DNA from 2 places in the Bacillus sp. LQ01 genome. Region 1 is predicted to be linked to the other one. Evidence: a T-box and tRNA genes for the amino acid it is inferred to sense, from the RefSeq annotation. Region 1 holds a T-box; the other holds one or more tRNA genes.

Region 1 (7,819 bases):
GCAAAAGTGCTAGAAGTAACTCATGAAGAGATAGTATTTGCTTTAGATGCAATTCAAGATCCAGTTTCATTATTTGAACCGATTTATAATGATGGGGGAGATCCTATCTTTGTTATGGATCAGTTAAGTGATGAAAAACAAAAGGACGAGCAGTGGGTTGAAGAATTAGCATTGAAAGAAGGAATGAAGCGTTTAAATGATAGAGAGAAAATGATTATTAGAAAACGTTTCTTCCAAGGAAAGACACAGATGGAAGTTGCAGAAGAAATTGGGATTTCCCAAGCGCAAGTATCACGTTTAGAGAAGTCAGCCATTAAACAAATGAATAAAACGATTCAAGGATAAGGTCTCACCAATTATGGTGAGACCTTTTTATATGTAATATGGTTTGTGCTCATAGTAGGGGATTTGTGTTCATATAATGAAACTAGCATGGTGTTTCGTGTAGGTGGCTTCCTGTAAATATGAGAAACAGTTTCCAATTTGTCATATAAGGGAGAGGATAAAAATGGTGATACGAATTTCAGAGTTACAGATGAAGGATGTTATAAATATTTCAGATGGAAAAAGGATTGGGAATATTGGAGATATTGAAATTGATATGAACACAGGGAAAATTTGTTCTGTTATTATTTCCAAACAGACACGTATGCTAGGTATTTTTGGAAAAGATGTTGAGATTGTAATTCCTTGGAAGGAAATTGTGAAAATTGGGGAAGATGTCATACTTGTAAGAGTAAATCCTGTTAATTCTGTAACAGAATCAATACAAACACCGACAATTTCATAAAGAATATTACAAATTCCTCTTTTTTTTCTGTTAGGATTATGAAAAAATAAAAGTATGGTAAAATAGACAGGAAGTACCATGCTTTTTTCTGTTATTTTAATTAAAAGGAGCCGCTTTATTATGAGAGAACCATTTAAATATGTGGACGGTATACTGTATTTACAAGCGTGGAAAGAACTTGGAAACATTACTGCTGGATTTACGACAAAAGATGGTGGGATAAGTACGGGCTCCTTTCATGCGATGAATTTAGGATTACATGTGAATGATATCGTGGAGAACGTTCATGAAAACAGACGCATTTTAGCAAATAAGTTACAAAAACCATTAGAAAATTGGATTTGCTCTGAACAAGTTCATGCTCATCATGTTGAAAAAGTAGGGCAACAGGAAAAGGGAAGTGGTGTCTATTCATATGAGGACGGCATTTCAAAAACAGATGGCATTTATACGAGTAATGAAGATGTTCTGTTAACGTCTTGTTACGCGGATTGTGTTCCGCTCTATTTTTATGCACCATCACATGGTATGATAGGACTTGCGCATGCTGGATGGAAAGGCACTGTACAAGAGATTGCAAAGGAAATGATTCAAAAGTGGAATGCAGAAGGTATTTCAAGTGATGAAATTCATGTTGCAATTGGGCCGTCGATCGGATCTTGTTGTTATGTTGTGGATGATCGTGTATTAACAGCAGCACAGGAAGTAGTTAGGGGTGCTGTTCCTCATCAAAAAATTTCTGACGGGCAGTACGCAATTAATTTAAAAGAAATTAATCGTATATTATGTGTACAAGCAGGCATAAAAGAAGAGCATATTGTAATGTCATCTCTTTGTACAAGCTGTGAAGAGCAACTATTTTTCTCTCATCGTCGTGATCAAGGTAAGACAGGAAGAATGTTGAGTTTCATAGGTTTTAAGGAGGAAGAAAGCAAGTGACAGTACAAGAAAATTTAGAAATTGTAAACGAAGCTATTAAAGAATCTTGCGCTCGAGCTGGACGTTCGTTGCAAGATATTAAACTTGTTGCAGTTACAAAAACTGTAGGGATTGAAAAAACAAACGAAGTAATTGAAGCTGGAGTTATCGATTTAGGTGAAAATAGAAATGAAGGTTTCTTACAGAAATACGAGCATTTCGGTTCAAAAGTTAATTGGCACTTTATTGGCTCATTACAAACGAGAAAAGTAAAAGAAATCATTAATGAAATTGATTATTTACATTCGTTAGATCGTCTTTCACTGGCGAAAGAAATTCAGAAACGTGCTGATAAGAAAGTGAAATGCTTTATTCAAGTGAAAACCTCATCTGAAGAATCGAAGCAAGGATTGGCAATAGAAGAGGTTGTTTCTTTTATTCAAAGTTTGCAAGAATTCGATAAAATTGAAGTGGTTGGACTAATGACGATGGCTCCATTTACAGAAGAAGAGGAAGAAATCAGACGCTGTTTTAAGGAATTACGTATGCTGCAAACAGAGGTGCAGGAGCTAGAGTTATTACATGCGCCATGTAAAGAATTATCAATGGGAATGTCCAACGATTACAAGATTGCAATTGAAGAAGGGGCTACATATATTCGTTTGGGAACGATTTTAGTAGGAAAAGCGTAAAAGGAAGGAGAATCTTATTATGAGTTGGTCAAAAGTAAAATACTTCTTTTTTGATACACCGGAAGAAAAAGAAGCAGCTCAATATGGTTATGAAAAGGAGCAAACAGACATGAAAAAGCAGCAAGATCCACCAGAACAACAAGACGTTACGTTTCCGAAAGCGCAACCGAAGCAAAATGTTGTGAGTATTGAAACAGCAAAACAATCTTCAAAAGTTGTTTTATTAGAACCACGCACATATTCGGAAGCACAAGGGATTGCGGACCACTTAAAAGGTAGACGAGCTGTTGTAATTAATTTGCAGAGAATGTCTACTGATCAAGCGGTACGTATCGTTGACTTTTTAAGTGGTACTGTATACGCTATAGGCGGGGACATTCAAAAAATAGGGCCGAAAACATTTATGTGTACACCTGAAAATGTAGATATTGTTGGTGCGATTTCAGAGTTATTCGGTGAAGAAGAAGAAACAAATATAAAGAGGTGGTAATACGCCATGACAACAGTTTTTATAGTGTTAAGTTATGCTATCGAGATTTACTCGTGGGCACTTATTATTTACATTCTCCTATCATGGTTTCCTGGTGCAAAGGAATCATCTTTTGGAGAGTTCCTGGCACGTATTTGTGAACCGTATTTAGAACCATTCCGCCGCTTTATTCCGCCGCTTGGAATGATTGATATTTCTCCAATCGTTGCAATCTTTGCGTTGAAACTTGCTAAAACTGGTTTGTTCAGTTTATTAAGCTATTTCTTATAGTAAGAAGGTAAATACATGAGCATCTACGAACATTTTAGGCCTGATGAGGAGGTCTTTGTGGATAAAGTGCTAGAGTGGAAGCGAGCGGCGGAGTACCATCAAGTGAAGTTAACGGATTTTCTTGATCCTAGGCAACAACAAATTGTTTCTATGGTAATAGGACAAGGTGATGTTGCTGTGCAATTTGGTGGTGCAACGCCTAATGCAGAGCGTAAAAGAGCACTTATTTATCCAGACTATCTAGAATTAAATGAAGAAGAATTTCAAGTAGAAGTATTAGAAATTGACTATCCTTCCAAGTTTTATACGCTAGAACATAGGCAAATATTAGGTACATTTATGTCTCTTGGTTTAACAAGAGAAAAATGTGGTGATATTTTGCTGCAAGAAAATCGTGCCCAAATTGTAGTTGCGAAAGAAATTGTATCGTATATTGAGATGAACTTACAATCAATAGGGAAAGTAAAAGTCTCTTTAGCGTCAGTGCAAGGAGAACAAATTCTACAGATACATGAAACGTGGGGAGAGAAATCTGGAACGGTTTCTTCACTTCGTTTAGATGTTATGTTAGCTGAAATGTTACATTTATCTAGACAGAAAGTACAACCTTTCATAAAAAATGGTTTAGTAAAAGTCAATTGGAAAACAGTGGAGCAAACTTCTTATGAATGTTATCCAGGAGATGTTTTTTCTGTTAGAGGATATGGCCGAAGTAAATTATTTTCTGTAGAAGGTAGAACAAAACGCGACAAATGGAGAATTTTGTATGGTATACTAAAATGATTGGTTTTTTAGAAGGAAATCCTCCTATTTTGTCGAAGAAAAGATATAATTGAAAGAGGAAATTTAGATAACTACTTGGAGGTGGCGTTGTGCCGTTAACACCATTAGATATTCATAACAAAGAATTTGGTCGCGGATTCCGTGGCTATGATGAAGATCAAGTAAATGAGTTTCTTGATCAAATTATCAAAGATTATGAATTGGTCATTCGTGAGAAAAAAGCTTTAGAAGAAAAAGTTGCGCAGTTAGAAGGGAAGTTAGATCATTTCTCTAATATTGAAGATACGTTAAACAAATCTATCGTTGTTGCACAAGAAGCAGCGGAAGAAGTAAAACGTAATGCGCAAAAAGAAGCGAAATTAATTGTGCGTGAAGCTGAAAAGAATGCTGATCGTATTATTAACGAAGCATTAGTAAAATCAAGAAAAGTTGCTTTTGATATTGAAGAGCTAAAGAAACAAGCGAAAGTATTCCGAACTCGTTTCCGTATGTTATTAGAAACACAGCTTGAGATGTTAAACAACGATGATTGGGATAAACTAATTGAATTAGAAGACGAAGTAGATGAACTGTTGAAAAAAGAAGAAACAGTGTAAGCTTGACGTTTTTCTCATTATTACATATAATTTTAAACAACATATTTATTAAGAAAAACGAAGATAGGGATAAGTACCTTTTCAAACCTTATATAGCGAACTGAGGATGGTGTAAGCTCAGGATAAGGAGATAGTGGGAATATCACCCTGGAGTTCCGCGCTGAACAAATAGAGTAAGCGTAGGCGTGTATTCGCGTTAAGAATATAAAGAGGATTCTATACATATGTATATAATCTACTAGGGTGGTACCGCGGGAGACTTTCTCGTCCCTTTTGGGGATGAGAAGGTCTCTTTTTTATTCCGTTTTTTAAGTATTTCTTTTATACATGTAAGGAGGAATTGAGCATGGAGTACAAAAATACATTACTGATGCCAAAAACAGAGTTCCCAATGCGTGGGAATTTACCAAAACGTGAGCCTGCAATGCAAGAAAAATGGGCTGAAATGAATATTTACGAAAAAGTACAAGAACATACAAAAGGTCGTCCTTTATTTGTATTGCATGATGGACCTCCATATGCGAATGGTGATATTCATATGGGACATGCATTAAATAAAGTATTAAAAGACTTTATTGTTCGTTATAAATCAATGACTGGTTTTAGTGCGCCATATGTTCCGGGATGGGATACGCACGGTTTACCAATTGAACAAGCTTTAACAAATAAAGGTGTAAAACGTAAAGAAATGACAGTTGCTGAGTTCCGTAAGTTATGTGCAGAGTATGCATATGAACAAGTAGAACGTCAACGTGAACAATTTAAGCGTCTAGGTGTACGTGCAGATTGGGATAATCCATATATTACTTTAGAGCCAGCTTATGAAGCACAACAAATTAAAGTGTTTGGTGACATGGCGAAAAAAGGTTATATCTATAAAGGTCAAAAACCAGTTTACTGGTCTCCAACGAGTGAATCTGCTTTAGCGGAAGCTGAAATTGAATATCAAGATAAAAAATCAGCATCTATTTACGTAGCATTCCCTGTAAAAGATGGAAAGAACGTATTAGAAGGTGATGAAAAGTACATCATTTGGACAACAACACCTTGGACATTACCTGCAAACTTAGGTATTTCTGTTCATCCAGAGCTTGAATATAGCATTGTAAAAGTAAATGATGAGAAATATATCATTGCTTCTGAGCTGTTTGAGACAGTTGCAAAAACGTTAGAGTGGGAAAATGCTGAAGTTGTGAAAACAGTAAAAGGTAGCGAACTTGAGTATACAGTTGCAAAACATCCATTCTACGATCGTGATTCATTAGTTATGCTAGGAGATCACGTAACAACAGATGCAGGTACAGGTTGTGTTCATACAGCACCAGGACACGGGGAAGATGACTTCGTTGTTGGTAAAAAGTATGGATTAGAAGTACTTTGCCCAGTCGATGATAAAGGTGTATTAACAAATGAGGCACCTGGATTTGAAGGCTTATTCTATGATAAAGCTAACAAACCAATTACAGAAAAATTAGAAGAAGTAGGCGCGTTACTGAAACTAACATTCATTACACATTCATACCCACATGATTGGAGAACGAAAAAACCAATTATTTTCCGTGCGACAGCACAGTGGTTTGCATCTATTGAAGCATTCCGTAAAGAATTAATAGAAGCTGTAGCAGAAACAAAATGGGTACCAGCATGGGGAGAAACTCGTCTTCATAATATGGTTCGTGACCGTGGTGACTGGTGTATTTCTCGTCAGCGTGCATGGGGTGTGCCAATTCCGGTATTCTATGCTGAGAATGGTGATCCAATTATTACGGATGAAACAATTAACCATGTAGCAGATTTATTCCGTGAACACGGTTCTAACGTATGGTTCGAGCGTGAAGCGAAAGATCTATTACCAGAAGGATTTACACATCCAGGTAGCCCAAATGGTGAATTCCGTAAAGAAACAGACATCATGGATGTATGGTTCGATTCAGGTTCTTCTCACCAAGCGGTATTAGAAGAGCGCGAAGATTTACAGCGTCCAGCTGATTTATATTTAGAAGGATCTGACCAGTATCGTGGTTGGTTTAACTCTTCATTATCAACAGCAGTTGCTGTAACAGGTAAAGCTCCATATAAAGGCGTACTAAGCCACGGTTTCGTACTAGATGGTGAAGGACGTAAAATGAGTAAGTCGATTGGAAACATCGTCGTACCGAAGAAAATCATGGATCAATTAGGCGGAGACATTTTACGCTTATGGGTATCTTCTGTTGACTATCAATCTGACGTACGTATTTCAGATGATATTTTAAAACAAGTAGCAGAAGTGTATCGTAAAATCCGTAACACATTCCGTTTCTTATTAGGAAACTTAGACGACTTTAAGCCAAGTGAAAATGCAGTAGCTGTAGCTGAACTTCGTGAAGTAGATCGTTACATGTTAGTAAAATTAAATGACTTAATTACAAAAGTTAAAGAAGCATATGAGACATACGATTTCGCTGCTGTGTATCATGCAATTCATAACTTCTGTACAATTGATTTAAGTTCATTCTACTTAGACTTTGCAAAAGACATCTTATACATTGAAGGTGCAAACCACGAAGATCGTCGTGCAATTCAAACTGTATTATATGATGTTCTTGTTGCGTTAACGAAACTTGTAACACCAATCTTACCGCACACAGCTGATGAAGTATGGCCATATATTCCAGGCGTAACAGAAGAAAGTGTACAATTAACTGATATGCCAGAAGCTGTACAATTAGATGACGCGGAAGCGTTAAAAACAAAATGGGATGCATTTATGACATTACGTGATGACGTGTTAAAAGCACTAGAAGTAGCTCGTAATGAAAAAGTAATCGGTAAGTCATTAAATGCAAGCATTACGCTATATCCAACTGCAGAAATGAAAGCTATGTTAGAGTCTATTAGCGAAGACTTAAAGCAATTATTCATCGTTTCTGAGTATAAACTTGGTGGTATGATGGATGAAGCGCCAGCAGATGCACCGAAGTATGAACATACAGCGGTTGTTGTTGTTCAAGCAACTGGTGAAACATGTGAACGTTGTTGGGTAGTTTCAGAAACAATTGGTAAAGATGCTGAACATGAAACATTATGTGAGCGTTGTGCAACAGTTGTTAAAGAAAACTATGTAAAATAATAAAAAACTGACTGCTATTGATGCGGTCAGTTTTTTTGTTGATGGTATATCAAGATCACTTTCAGACTCTTTCCTGTGAAGGAAAAATGTGTGTGAGGTAAGCAAATAAATTTCGGACACACTAACTGTACATTACAGCTAGGAGGAATGTACACGTGAATGAAATTT
Region 2 (7,819 bases), 340 kb from region 1:
ACCATATACAATTGTCGGGATACCTGCTAATAGCTCTAACATCGGCTTTAATATTTTCCGTGCACTATTTGAAGCATATTCGCTTAAAAATACGGCACACGCTAAACCGATAGGAATTGCTACAAACATAGCGATTGCTGTTACAAGGAACGTTCCACATATGAGTGGTAATATACCGAATTTAGGGTCTTCAAAAAATGGTAACCATTCTTTCTCCGTCAAAAAGGAGTATAATGATATTTTTTGAAAAAACATGATTGTTTCATTAGAGAGCGTAAAAACAATTCCAAGTGTCGTCACAATAGAAACGCTAGCAATTATTTTTAGTAATAAAGGCACTATTCGATTGATTCGCTGCGTTTTTTTTCTTTGTTTTGTATTTCTTTCAATCAAATGTTGTACAGAAAATGTAATTTGACTTTTGTCATTATGAGCCAAAGATGAAAACCCCTTTCCACCCTGACATTACCTTTTTATTTCTGTTAACATACGCAGCTGTTCATTGTATTTTTCTTTTCGTAATTTTACATACCCGACCTCTTCAGCGAGGTTACCGACATGCTGAATCATAAACTCAACATAGTTTGCTACATTCATTTTATTTCGGATAGATGCATTATTCACATAAGCAAGTAGCGGCCTAGATAACGGCTTATACTTACCTGATTGAATGGTCTCTTTCGTCGGAAATACACCATTTACTTTTATTGCTTTCACCTTATCTCGATTAGCCATATAATAAGCATATCCTACAAAAGCAATGGCATGTTTATCATTCATTACCCCTTGCATAATAACTTGATCATCTTCAGACAAAGAGACTTTTTTTACAATGCGATGATTTTGTAAGATGACATTTTGAAAATAATCATACGTACCAGAGTCTACGCCTGGTGCATAAAACTTCACTTGTTCACGTGGCCATGTTGAATGAATTTGTGACCATCGCTTCTCTCTTCCATCTTCACTCCAAAGTAGTCGTAACTCGTCTACTGACATATCGTCTACCCATGTATTATGGCGATTCACAACAATCGTAAGACCGTCGTTAGCAACCTCAAAAGGTGTGAACTGAATAGAGTTTTTCTTCATTTCATTTTTCTCGACTTGTTTCATTACTCTCGAAGCATTATTTATATCTACTTCTCCTTTACTGAAACGATTAAATCCTCCCCCAGTTCCAGAAATACTGATGGAAATTTTCACGTCTGGATGCACCTTTGTATATTCCTCCGCTACTGCTTCTATAATAGGAAAAACCGTTGAGGATCCATCAACTCTCACTTCTCCCGTATCATTTAAAGCAAATGCAGTAGACATTTCAAAACAGAGGAACCATATTGATAATACGAAAATCTTAATCGGTGTACGCATCCATTTCACGTGTTCTTCCTCCTAGAAGTAACCGGAAATAACAGGATTACAGATATAAGAATACTGCTAAACTATTAATTCGGTTTTAATTGTTTGTAAAAGTTTTGTAAAGTTCCACAAAAATCAACATACGATACAATTTTAATTCAGTAGTAGCTATTCATTTCCTCTGATGATTTCCCTATAAAATATTTATCCCCTATCCCACCATATACAAGTATCATTTATAGGGCCGCGTTTTTTAAATGTTGTATACTTGTCCACATTTATTACACGATATGCATAAACCATAAAAAAAAGCACACTATCTTTTCATATAGTGTGCTTTTTTACAACTTTTTTATTCATCATCTTGATCTTTGTTTTTATTGTCTTTATCATCTTTTGGAGCTTCACCATTTACTTCTTTGTTTTTCAAATCAAAGTAAGCGTCCATAATTTCACGACCAATATATCCATTAATACCAGTCTTATCATCATGTACCCATGGAACGACAACAGAGAATGCTACTTCTGGATCTTCAAGTGGCGCATAACCTACTAATGTTAAGTTATATGTTTCCACACGTTCACCTTTTGCATTTCTACCAATCTCTTTATCTCCACCATACACAGTTTGAGCTGTACCAGTTTTCCCAGCAGCTTTATATTTTGCACCTGTAAAGTACTTTGTAGCTGTACCACCTGAATCATTATACACTTGTCTAAATCCTTCTTGAACACGTTTAATTTGGGATTCTGGCATATCAATACGATTTAATACTTTCGGTTCCATAGATTGAACAACTTTCCCAACTTCATCTGGTTTCACTGCCGGTTGACGAATTTCTTTTACAACTTGTGGTTGCATACGATATCCACCATTGGCAATCGTCGAAATATATTGCGCTAATTGAAGCGGTGTATACGTATCATACTGTCCAATTGATAAATCTAGTAAGAAACCTGGTTGACTACTCTTACCCATCTGACCAGCAGATTCATTCGGTAAATCAATTCCTGTTTTTACACCAAGTCCAAACTGTCCGAAATAATAACGCATCGTATCAAATGCTTTTTGAGGTATATCTAACGTACCACCTCTCACATATGGAACACCGGCGATATTCATCGCTGTTTTAAACATATAAACGTTAGAAGACATTTTTAAAGCTGTAAGGTCATTAATGTATCCCATCGTTTTCCAAGACGACTTCGTAGGTGTACCTTTTAATTTAATTGGTTCATCCAATTGTACTGCCCCTGGTTGAATCGCACCAGTTTGATATCCAGTAAGTACTGTTGCACCTTTTACAGTTGACCCCATCGGATAAGAACTTGTCATGGTACCTAATGCAAAGTCATTTACTTTCGTTTGACCATCTTCGTTAACTAATTGTTTCCCCGCCATAGATAAAACTTCACCATTTTTTGGGTTCATCATTACAACAAATGCGCGATCTAAAAGAGGTTCACTTCCTTTAAACCTCATTAAATTCTTCGCAAGAATATCTTCCACGCGCTTTTGTAATTCCATATCAATTGTTAAGTTCAGGTCATTACCACTTTGTCCTTTTGATACATTAATCGTTTCTAAAATATTACCGTTTTTATCTGTAACATTTCTAACTTCTGCTTTCGTACCATGCAGGCTATCTTCATACTGTTGTTCAAGATAACTTTTTCCTACTCGGTCATTTCGATTGTAATCACGAACAAGATAGTAATCTAGTCTTTCTCTCGGTAAGCCTTCATCAGATGTCGACACCCCACCAAGTACACTTCGGAATAAATCATCGTACGTATATTTTCGCTCCCAATCAACATTCGTATCTACACCTGGTAATGCTGCTAGGTTTTCACTAATAATCGAATATTCCTTTTCTGTAGCATCCTTTTTAATAACCTGAGGTGTCATTGCATATCCGCCGTCCATCTTACTCTTAATCGCTAGTATTTCTAGATCTTTGGCGGATAATTGATTAATCTCTTCTTCTGTTACACGACTTCGCTGACGCTCGTCTAATTCTTTATCATCAATTTTTTTATCTTTAAACTCTTGACGATCTTTATTCGTAATTTTTTCTTTAGCTTCCTCTTTATGCATAGCAAGCCAATAATCTTTTTTATCGCGATCTGTTAATTTATCTGTCGGTACTTCAATCAAATCTGCTAGCTTTTTCGCTGTTTCTAAGCGATCCTCTGCAGTTGATCCCTTCATTTTTGTAAATGTAATAGTACGAATGGCTGCATTATCTACTACAGGTCGCCCATAACGGTCAAATATTTTCCCACGCGGTACAGGATTACTTATCGTTGAGTTTTCTTTCTTCTCCACTTCATTCTTATATTCTTCACCGCGAACAATTTGTACATATCCGAGCCTTACAATAACCGCGGAGAACATTAAAAACACGCAGAAAAACAACACGTTTAATCGAAAAGGAACGTGGGTCTTTTTCTTATTTTGCTTCTGCTTCTTGCTCATACAAACCCCCTCTACCAACAGCTATGTAATGTGAAAGGGACACCCTCATACAGGTGTCCTCACTGCTGTCTTACATCTTTTTCTATTCTAGCATAAAACAAACGAGAAGTTAACCTTCTGGTTCAGTTTGGTTTTGCGCGTTCCCTTGCGTTACAACACTTGTTTTACTCGCATTTCCCTCATCATATTTGACATTTTTAACTGCAAAATAAATAAGAAAATGTCCAGCACCTAAAATACATAATAAGTAAGGTAAACTTTTTTCAGGTGGAAAGAATAGTACAGCACATAAAAAACTTAAAATGGAACAGATTCTTCCGGCGTTTAACCACAGCTCCCGAACAACGACATATTCCACACGCCATTCTCTCGCATTTTTTGCTCTACCAATTACGTCATATGTCATTGATCCGTACGGAACAAGTAAAATAGGATATGCAATTGCAATACATGCCGCATAAATAAGTAATTTCGTGTATGTAACATTGAAAATAACTAAAAAGACGACAGCATATAAAATAATGCCTCCAAGTAAAATTGCTTTTTTTCGCCACTCCTTCTTTAACATACGAGCAACTAAGTAATAACATACAAAGGATACAGCAGAGTTCACTAAACTGTATTTCCCTAATGCGAACTCACTATTAGTTGCTAAATAAACATATACTGAAATGACAAAAATAAACGTTCCTTCTCTCAATCCTTGGAAAAAATGAGCTCGTGTAATCTTTCCCCAATTTTTATCAATCCGTCGTTCTTTCAATACTTGCACGATTTCATAACGCCCTTCACATTCTCTTTTAGATAAAAAGAAGCTTAAGACGACAGCAATTGCAAATAGAACTAATGAAAGAAAGAATATAACAGTATAGCCACTCCATTTCTCCATACGTGAAATTGTGTATCCTGCTGCTATTGGTCCAATCATCCCAGAGAAGGATGTAAGAAGTCCAAGAAACCCATTAAAGAAATCTCTTGTTTCTGGTTCTGTAATTTCAAATGTCAATAAGTTAAAAGCCAACCAGTAAAAACCGTATCCTACTCCTAAAAGAGCCCCCATTAATAGAATATACTGAGAAGCACTTTTCCCTGCTACTAAGACAACGATAAAAAAAATTGCGAGCGTTCCTACCCCTATTCGTAATAAAATCGAGCGATCGATACGTTTCGCTAATTTCCCCCCTACAAGAAATGTGAGAGGCTGTAATACCACGCTGGCTAAATTATACAAGCCAAGATTCACATAATTTTGTGTTTGTTTCCATAAATAAATATTTACAAACGTATTCGATAAAGAAATTGCGAGCGTGTATAAACCTCCTATAAGGAGCAATAACACTAAATCCCGATTCACTTCAACGTCACCAATTATATGTTTCCATTTCATACACAACTCTCCTTTACTTCATGTTCTAGTCTTCCAAAGACAAGCCCAATTATGTAAAAGGAAAGCATAGAAAAAAGCTAGGGGCTCTCCCCTAGCTTATTCTATATTTGTTACAATTATTTTGCTTCTTGGTAACGTTTTTCAGCAGCGTTCCAATCTACAACGTTCCAGAATGCACCGATGTAGTCTGGACGACGGTTTTGGTAGTTTAAGTAGTAAGCATGCTCCCAAACATCTAAACCGATAACTGGCGTTTTACCTTCAGTTAAAGGAGAATCTTGGTTTGGAGTGCTTGTTACTTCTAACTCACCATTGTTTACTACTAACCAAGCCCAACCAGAACCGAAGCGAGTTGCGCCAGCTTTTGCGAATTCTTCTTTGAATGCATCGAAGCTACCGAATTTTGCTTCAATTGCAGTTGCAAGTTCACCTACAGGTTGTCCTCCGCCATTTGGAGATAGGATTGTCCAGAAGAATGTATGGTTAGCATGTCCGCCACCATTGTTACGTACTGCTGTACGGATTCCTTCTGGTACTTCGTTTAAGTTTGCAACTAATTCTTCTACGCTTTTGTCAGCTAATTCTGCATGACCTTCTAAAGCAGCGTTTAAGTTTGTAATGTACGTGTTGTGATGTTTTGTATGATGGATGTTCATTGTTTCTTTGTCAAAGTGAGGCTCTAAAGCATCATACGCATAAGGTAAATTTGGTAATTCGTGTTTTGCCATTGTTATATTCCTCCCAGTTTATGTATTGCCACTTAAGTGACATACAACTTCATTCTACCCTAATTGCCATAGGGTGCAAACAAATAAATCACATTGTCTTGCTATCATTAAAGTAGCAAAATTCCCACTTCTTTTCAATTAAAATGCTCATATATTCCGTAAAAAAAGCTTCCTTCTACAAGGAAGCTTCCTGCTAACATAATAAACATGTGAAATGGATATGGACCCTGTAGGACTCGAACCTACGACCGGACGGTTATGAGCCGTCTGCTCTAACCAGCTGAGCTAAGGGTCCACAATTATGTATGTAACAACATATCAAATAAAGGAATTCCTATCGGATATGCTCTTTAAGAAATGTAAGATAAATTTACCATATAGAAAAGAAAAGTGTCAATTGTATTTTTCTTATTTAAAAGAAGAAAGTTAATAAAAGAAATTTAGTTATCTCCACTATATGTAAATATAATATATCTTGAGATTCTCTAGATTACTACGTTACAATGATTTTATACATACATAAAGGAAGTGAATCTATGTCCATATTTACCCAATTCGTAAAAAGCATATACTCGCCTAAAGATATGGCGCTATTCCGTTTTCAAAAAATCGGTAAAACCATTTTGTATATTATGCTACTTTGCTTAATTACTACTATTCCAAGAACTTTTTTGTACGGTAGTTTTATCCAAGATGGTGTAAGCATGGTAAATCAAGTCATCGATAAAGATTTACCTGATTTTAAAATTGAAAATGGCGAACTAAAAGCCGATATTGATCAACCTATTGAAAAAGAAGAAGGAAATGCACTTTTCGTATTTGATCCAAATTCAACAGACCTAGAAAAATATCAAAATAAAACAGGTTTATTTGTTTTAAAAGATAAAGTAGTCTCTATGGGAAATGGTCAAATACAAACGTATTCTTATAACGATTTGTTAGGTGCATCTCTTGAGAAAAAAGATCTACAAGAATTTATTTCTTTATTCGATAATATTTATCCAATTTTATTATTTGTTATTGGATTCTTAGTGTACCTATTCCAATTATTCATCACTTTTGTAGGTGTGACTTTACTTGCGTTCATCGGTTCTGCTATGAGCGGTCAACGTAAACTATCCTATAAACAAGTTTGGACACTAACTGCATACAGCTACACAATCCCAACAATCTTCTTTATGATTATGGATGCATGTAAGATTGTCGTACCTGGATCAACATTCATCTATATCGCAGTTGTTTTAATTGTTCTGTACTTAACGATTAAAGAAGTTCCAAAACCGAAAGAAAAATAAGAACGAAAAAAAATGCCTAAATAGGCATTTTTTTTTTGGACAAGCATATATTCCTAGCAAAGGAGTGAAGAATATGAAGAGATTAGGTATATTCCTATTCGTGCTTGTTCTCGGTTATATATTTTATTACGATATAAAAATCGGTACTTTACCGATGTTAAGTTCATATAAAAAAACAACTGCTGCTCAAACGATTAAAAAAGAAAACACAGACAGTCAGCAGAATAAAGAGAACAAAACAGAAAAAGAAACGGATGTATCTTATAAAACAATTGAAGTAAAAACTGGTGAGACAGTTCTTTCTATTACAGAACAAATTAGCAAGAAAAAAATTCCTTCCATAGAAAAAGTCATTGACGACTTTAAACAATTAAACAAAAGTACATCTGCTACAAAAATACAAATTGGAAAGTCTTATAAATTCCCCTTATATCAATAAGCTATCACTTAATCCTTGTCAATTACATAAAGGCGCTGATACAATAGTAAAAGTGAAACCGAGTACTTCGGTTTCTATAGCCCTATATCACGTATACTATCATTGATATGAGGGACTAAATAAGAAACT

What was found. A T-box is a leader RNA that pairs with one kind of tRNA and senses whether it is charged. The one in region 1 lies ahead of ileS2 (isoleucine--tRNA ligase), so its partner is inferred to be a tRNA-Ile.
Region 2: it encodes a tRNA-Ile, which carries the amino acid that the T-box ahead of ileS2 (isoleucine--tRNA ligase) is inferred to sense. The anticodon was not compared.

The regions. Positions count from the first base shown of each region.
Region 1 is NZ_JBYEZL010000002.1:909,571-917,389, forward strand. Features, by position in the region: gene sigG (RNA polymerase sporulation sigma factor SigG) at 1-345, shown strand, start outside; gene AC22L0_RS17235 (YlmC/YmxH family sporulation protein) at 509-790, shown strand; gene pgeF (peptidoglycan editing factor PgeF) at 911-1,729, shown strand; gene AC22L0_RS17245 (YggS family pyridoxal phosphate-dependent enzyme) at 1,726-2,400, shown strand; gene AC22L0_RS17250 (cell division protein SepF) at 2,420-2,890, shown strand; gene AC22L0_RS17255 (YggT family protein) at 2,897-3,160, shown strand; gene AC22L0_RS17260 (YlmH family RNA-binding protein) at 3,176-3,943, shown strand; gene divIVA (septum site-determining protein DivIVA) at 4,033-4,539, shown strand; T-box leader at 4,591-4,814, shown strand; gene ileS2 (isoleucine--tRNA ligase) at 4,886-7,651, shown strand; gene AC22L0_RS17275 (TraR/DksA C4-type zinc finger protein) at 7,807-7,819, shown strand, end outside.
Region 2 is NZ_JBYEZL010000002.1:572,334-580,152, reverse strand. Features, by position in the region: gene pstC (phosphate ABC transporter permease subunit PstC) at 1-438, opposite strand, end outside; gene AC22L0_RS15365 (PstS family phosphate ABC transporter substrate-binding protein) at 466-1,383, opposite strand; gene AC22L0_RS15360 (peptidoglycan D,D-transpeptidase FtsI family protein) at 1,715-3,841, opposite strand; gene AC22L0_RS15355 (MFS transporter) at 3,951-5,228, opposite strand; gene sodA (superoxide dismutase [Mn]) at 5,345-5,956, opposite strand; tRNA gene AC22L0_RS15345 (tRNA-Ile) at 6,178-6,251, opposite strand; gene yqgB (protein YqgB) at 6,493-7,251, shown strand; gene yqfZ (protein YqfZ) at 7,325-7,690, shown strand.